Regions from separate parts of the Vibrio sp. 16 genome, predicted to be linked through region 1. Evidence: riboswitches for the same ligand, from Rfam matches in the RefSeq annotation. Region 1 holds a riboswitch; the other holds the start of a gene.
What was found. Region 1 has a riboswitch for lysine ahead of lysC (lysine-sensitive aspartokinase 3). Riboswitches for the same ligand answer to the same signal wherever they lie in the genome.
Positions count from the first base shown of each region.

Region 2: it holds a riboswitch for lysine, as region 1 does, so the genes downstream of both, tet(35) (tetracycline efflux Na+/H+ antiporter family transporter Tet(35)) here and lysC (lysine-sensitive aspartokinase 3) in region 1, are expected to answer to the same signal.

Region 1 is NZ_OY808997.1:2,124,622-2,128,072, forward strand. Features, by position in the region: gene U9J37_RS09595 (pyridoxal-phosphate-dependent aminotransferase family protein) at 1-896, opposite strand, end outside; lysine riboswitch at 1,123-1,300, shown strand; gene lysC (lysine-sensitive aspartokinase 3) at 1,408-2,760, shown strand; gene pmbA (metalloprotease PmbA) at 2,819-3,451, opposite strand, start outside.
Region 2 is NZ_OY808997.1:619,788-623,238, forward strand. Features, by position in the region: gene U9J37_RS02805 (inosine/guanosine kinase) at 1-439, shown strand, start outside; gene U9J37_RS02810 (H-NS family histone-like protein) at 519-932, opposite strand; lysine riboswitch at 1,488-1,669, shown strand; gene tet(35) (tetracycline efflux Na+/H+ antiporter family transporter Tet(35)) at 1,783-3,384, shown strand.

The DNA of each region.
Region 1 (3,451 bases):
ACAACAAATTCAAAACCTAGCTTCTCTAATCCAGCTTTTAGCTTTTCGTGCATCTCGCGATGGCGTTGCCAAGCATTTTCTAGCCCTTCATTTTGCAAAATGAGCAGTGATTCATGAAGCGCATAAAGGCTATTGACCGGCGCAGTGTGATGGTAGCTGCGCTTGCCTTCCCCGTTCCAGTACCCCAACACAAGGCTTTGATCAAGAAACCAACTCTGGACTGGTGTCTTTCTCGCTTGGATTTTATCAATGGCTGCTTGAGAGAGTGTCACTGGCGATAAACCTGGTACACACGACAAACATTTCTGGCTACCGGAATAAACCGCATCCAACTGCCACTCATCAACTTTTAGTGGAACGCCACCTAAAGACGTTACCGCGTCCACAATCGATAACACGCCGTGCTGCTTAGCGAGCTTACCTAGAGCCTCTGCATCACTGCAAGCACCTGTCGAGGTTTCAGCATGAACAAAAGCAAGAATCTTCGCATCTGGGTTGGCTTTCAGAGCCTGTTCCACTTTCTCTACCGAGACCGGTGCGCCCCACTCGTCGTCAACAAGCTCAACCACACCGCCTGCTCGGACGACGTTTTCTCTCATGCGCTCGCCAAATACGCCATTTCGACAAACAATTACTTTGTCACCTGGCTCAATCAAATTGACGAAGCAAGTTTCCATTCCTGCACTCCCGGGCGCAGAAACTGCAATCGTGAATTCATTTTCCGTTTGGAATGCATACTTAAGTAGCTGCTTGAGTTCATCCATCATCTTGATGAATAGAGGATCTAAGTGACCAACCGTTGGACGACTCAACGCCTGCAGCACTTGAGGTGAAATGTCCGAAGGTCCCGGTCCCATCAGGATGCGGTGAGGTGGAATAAAACTTTGAATCGTCATTGGCAGCTCCTTTTGCAAACTATTTTATTGTTCTGTTGAAGGTTATTGATTCACCTTAATCCAATTCAAACGCCTCAGCAATTAGCCCAAAGTCTTGAGGTCAAACCAGTGTCACAAGTTTGTTAATTTACCAAGAGCATAAAGTTACAAAATACCGTTGACATTGGTCACATAAAAACGTTCAATGCTGGATAGGTGGCGAATATTTATGCCACGCAACTTAAATTGTTGCAGAAGAGGAGCACTGCCCAGGTAGATGTGTCGTGGAACCACAATTCCGAGACAACACATTGAGGGGGAGCAGTGCCGAGGTAAACCAAAAGTGTGGTTTTGGTTTGTCGGTTGACTTGGGTTGAGTCCCATCAACTGTCATCAGCACAGCCTGATGATGAGCTTCTGAGGTCAATAGCATTTCAAAAATACCTCTTTTTCGCTCATTCTCTCTTCAAGCAAACATCGGATGTTGGGTTAACCCCCAGTTTTATTTTCAGGAAGTCGTGGGAGAAATGCCGTGGGCAGTTTCAATGTTGCTAAGTTTGGTGGGACAAGTGTTGCTAATTTTGAGGCGATGAGTCGCTGTGCAGCCATTATCGAATCAAACCCCAATACCAAATTAGTTGTTAGCAGTGCGTGTTCAGGTGTCACCAACCTATTGGTCGAGTTAGCCAATGGTGTGCAAGACCAAACACATCGAAGTGAGATATTAACCAAACTGGCTAAGATCCATAATGCTGTTTTGGACCAACTCGAAGATTCAACCCAGGCTGCAGCCGAGGTCTACACCATTCTAGATACGGTGACGAGCCTTGCAGAAGCCGCTTCAATCCAAGCGAGCCGTAAGCTCACAGACCACTTAGTCGCGTGTGGTGAGCTGATGTCGACTCACCTGCTTACCCAATTAATGAGAGAGCGAGGAATCGCCGCCACACGTTTCGATATTCGAGATGTACTGCGCACCGACAGCAACTTTGGCAAAGCAGAACCAGAGCTAGATAGCATCCGTCAGCTTGCCGAAGAAAAGCTCATTCCACTATGCCAAGAATCCGTAGTGATCACTCAAGGCTTTATCGGATCAGACGCAGAAGGCAATACCACAACCCTAGGTCGTGGCGGCAGTGACTACAGCGCCGCGCTGATTGCAGAGGCGGTTGAAGCGTCAGGCTTGGAAATCTGGACTGACGTTCCCGGTATCTACACTACCGATCCTCGTATCGCACCGAAAGCGTCTCCAATCCCAGAAATCAGCTTTAGCGAAGCCTCTGAGATGGCAAACTTTGGCGCGAAGATCTTACACCCATCGACTCTCGTTCCGGCACTGCGTCATGATATTCCAGTTTTTGTCGGCTCATCAAAAGAGCCAGAAAAGGGCGGGACTTGGATTCGCCATCAAGTGGAGAGCTCACCGCTATTTCGTGCATTAGCCCTTCGCTGCAACCAGACAATGGTGACACTACGCAGCGCAAAAATGTTCCACGCATACGGTTTTTTAGCCCGTGTTTTTGAGATTCTAGCCAAGCACAAGATATCGGTGGATTTAATCACGACTTCCGAGATTAGCGTTTCGTTAACATTGGATCAAACTGATACCTCAGGCGGTGCGCCTCAGCTGCCGGAAGCCGCTCGTATTGAGTTAGAGGAGCTATGTAGCGTCGACGTCGAGCACAACTTATGTCTGGTTGCGCTAATCGGCAACAACATGAGTGAGAGTAAAGGCTACGCGAAGCAAGTCTTTGGCACATTAGAAGACTTCAATCTACGCATGATCTGTTACGGTGCAAGTCCGCACAACCTCTGCTTCTTAGTGCATGAGTCCGTCTCAAAGCAAGCCATCCAAAAGCTGCACACTGAGTTGTTTGAGGGCTAAGAAAAACAAAAGGTTGGCACTACGCCAACCTTTTTCTATTCAAGCCAAATATAGGGGATTACTCGCCCGCCACCTTCATAGATTCAAGCAATATAGAACCCGTTTGAATTTGTGAACGCGTTTCCACATCATTACCGACAGCGACAATGTTCTGGAACATCTGCTTAAGATTGCCAGCAATGGTAATTTCTGACACAGGATATTGAACTTGACCATTCTCCACCCAGAAGCCTGCCGCACCACGAGAATAATCGCCTGTCACGATATTGACACCTTGGCCCATGGTCTCTGTGACCAATAAGCCTGTGCCTAGCTCTTTCAGCATTTGTTCGAAATTCTGCCCCGTTGATTGCACATACCAGTTATGAATACCACCAGCATGGCCTGTTGGCGTCATATCCATTTTACGTGCGGCGTAGCTCGTTAGCAGATACGTCGCTAGCACACCATCGGTAATGATCTCTCGGTCTTGGGTGAAGACGCCTTCACTATCAAAGGGACTAGAGGCAAGACCACGCAGTACATGAGGCTTTTCTGCGATGTTAAACCAATCAGGCAGAACCTTTTCACCCAGTTGATCGAGCAAGAATGAGGATTTGCGGTATAAGTTGCCACCACTGATCGCCATCACCAAATGACCAATCAGACCGGTTGCCACATCTGCAGCAAACATGATCGGGTATTGACCCGT
Region 2 (3,451 bases), 1.5 Mb from region 1:
CTTGTTTATGGCTGGCTACACTGAAGAAGCGGCTAAGCGAGAGACTTCTCTACCTTTATTGCCAGGTAGTATCGCAGAATTTAACCGTTTTGAATTTAGTCGACCAGCAGTAAAAGATAACTGCGAAAACCCAATTAAAGTGTATTCGCATATTTCACCTTATATGGGCGGGCCTGAGAAGATTAAAAATACAAATGGTGCAGGGGATGCAGCGTTATCTGCCTTACTGCACGACATGGCGGCAAACAAGTATCACAAAGAAAACGTGCCTAACTCAAGCAAACATGCCCATGCTTATTTGACTTACTCGTCGTTTTCTCAGGTATGTAAGTATTCAAACCGTGCTAGTTATGAAGTTCTGGTACAACACTCACCACGTTTGTCTAAAGGCTTGCCTGAAAGAGAAGACAGCTTGGAAGAAGCGTATTGGGAACGATAGAAAAGAAAACCTCAAAATTATGAGGTTTTTGACTTATAAAAAAAGCGCCATGAAGGCGCTTTTTTTGTTGTTACTTATTTTAGATTAGGAAATCGTCTAGTGATTTACCTGCATCTAATTGTTCTTGAATTGCTGAAGGTGTACGACCTTGGCCAGTCCAAGTTTTTTCTTCGCCATTCGCATCTGTGTATTTGTACTTCGCAGGGCGAGGCGCACGCTTTGATTTCGCTTTAGTTTTTGCTTTTGAGTCACCAGCAAGCGCAGAAATCAATGCTTCTACATCGATGCCATCTTTTGCGATTTGCTCTGCAATAGCCGACAGTTTAGCTTCTTGCTCAGCTGCTGCCGCACGTTCTGCTTCTTCTGCTTCTCGGCGTTCTTCTACAACTGTCGTCAATTTTTCTAGTGCTTCTTCCAATTGCTCCAGTGTTAATTCACGAGAGAAAGCACGCAAGCTGCGAATGTTTAATAGTGTTTTTGTTAGTTCCGACATATTTAAATCTCACTTTTATAAGGAGTGCCTAATATGAAAGATAATAATCCTGAAAAATGGATATTACAATATATAGAATGTAAATTTAGTTAAATCCTGACAAATATAATTCATCGCAGAAGATTTGTATTTTTTTACGCAAGTTTTCGTGACCTAGTTTAGTTTTTACTGGCTGGTTTAGACCATATTGATAAATAATCAACTCATGATTAAGTATTTGGTTTCATATATTGAAAACTGTTTCTAATTTAAGAATAAACAAATCGTCAAAAAATAGTCGGCGACAAACATTTGAATTTTTAGGTGCCACATTATTAGTGTCTATTTTAGATGCTTACCAAGATAGTCATTCCTTAGTTGTATGAGATGGTATGCAAAGAATGTCTATGCACAAAAGTTGGAAGGTTAATCTTTCCGGTATAAAAATATTTTTAACAATAAATCTGGCACGATGTATTGAAAAGAAGTGTGACTTAAGTACAATAAGCGGAACCTAATGCATTATGCTGGTTAAATTATTGTTAAAATGACTTTTCGATAGTTTAAAGTTTCAGCATGTGCGGTAGAGGCGCGGAATAAATAAGTAATGCTTGTTGGGGTGATGCCAATGAACAAGTAGGAAAGGTTATTTCGCCGAAGTGGGCTATCAAATCAAAGATGCTTGCTGGGGTTACACTCGAAAGGGGTAACACTGCCATAGTCTATAATTTGTAAAACTATGGAGCGCTACTGTAGGGCTGGGTAAGCATTCGCTTGCCTGTCGCTTATTTTTAGTTAATTGCTTGGAAATGAGTTCCATCAATTAGTCTGCAGTAGATCTCTAACCATTTATTACTGGTTTTTGAAGATCATGAATTTAATTGATTTTGCATCATCTCCTTTATCTCTTTTGCCTCCTTTAGTGGCGTTGAGTCTTGCTATTGTTACGCGTCGCGTACTTGTTTCTCTAGGTGTCGGTATTGTTCTTGGTGCTGTCTTGCTTAATGACTACTCATTGGGTAATGCGCTTGGATATGTTGGCTCTACTGTATCTAGTGTGTTCATCGAAGACGGTGGGATTAACACTTGGAACATGAGTATTGTCGGCTTCCTATTGTTGCTCGGTATGATGACTGCGCTGTTAACACTGTCGGGTGGTACTCGCGCTTTTGCTGAGTGGGCGCAGACACGCGTGAAAAGCAAACGTGGTTCTAAGCTTTTGGCTGCGTTTCTTGGCGTGTTCATCTTCGTCGATGACTACTTTAATAGTTTAGCGGTAGGGGCAATCTCTCGACCTGTTACTGACCGTTTCTACGTGTCTCGTGCTAAGCTTGCTTATATCCTCGATTCTACAGCGGCACCTATGTGTGTGATCATGCCTGCGTCTAGCTGGGGTGCTTACATCATGACAATCATCGGTGGCATTCTCGTCTCCCACGGCATCACAGAATACTCGGCATTAGGCGCTTACTTGCGTTTGGTTCCAATGAACTTCTACGCAATCTTTGCGCTATTGATGGTATTCGCTGTGGCTTGGTTTGGCTTAGATATTGGCAAGATGCGTGACCACGAGATCGCTGCGTCTCAGGGCCGAGGTTTTGACAAAGACCAAGAGAATGATACCGAGGAAGCTCATGAGCTGAACGAAGAGCTAGATATCCGCGAAAGCGAAGGCGGCAAAGTGTCTGATCTTGTTTTGCCGATTGTTTTCCTAATCATTGCGACGGTTGCGTCAATGCTTTACACCGGTGGTCAAGCGTTGGCTTCAGACGGTATTGAGTTCAATCTATTGGGCGCGTTTGAGAATACTGATGTTGGTACCTCTTTAATTTACGGTGGTTTGGTTGGCCTAGCGGTTGCTCTATTCACGGTATTCAAACAAGGTATCGCCGCATCGGAAATTGGCCGTACGCTTTGGATCGGTGCCAAATCAATGTTTGGCGCAATTCTTATCCTAGTCTTCGCATGGACAATTGGTTCTGTCATTGGCGACATGAACACAGGTAAATATCTGTCAACGCTTGCGCAAGGCAATATTAACCCACACTGGTTACCTGTAATCTTGTTCCTATTGTCTGGCTTGATGGCGTTCTCAACGGGCACATCATGGGGGACGTTTGGTATCATGTTACCAATCGCGGGTGATATGGCTGGCGCAACCGATCTTGCGTTAATGCTTCCGATGCTAAGTGCTGTTTTAGCTGGTTCGGTATTTGGTGATCACTGTTCACCAATCTCAGATACGACCATTCTGTCTTCGACAGGCGCACGTTGTAATCACATTGATCACGTTGCTACACAGCTACCTTACGCATTGTCTGTTGCAGCCGTATCCTGCATTGGTTTCATCACATTGGGTATGACGGCGTCGGTCGGTATTTCGTTTGCCGTCTCGTCTGTGGCGTTTGTAGCGGTTTGTGTATTGCTATCTGTCCTGTCCAAATCGAAAATGGCCAGTTGTCAAAATGCTTAACTGAGCAATAGTGCATCATGTTTAAAAGGGAGCTTCGGCTCCTTTTTTAATTGTCATATACAAATGG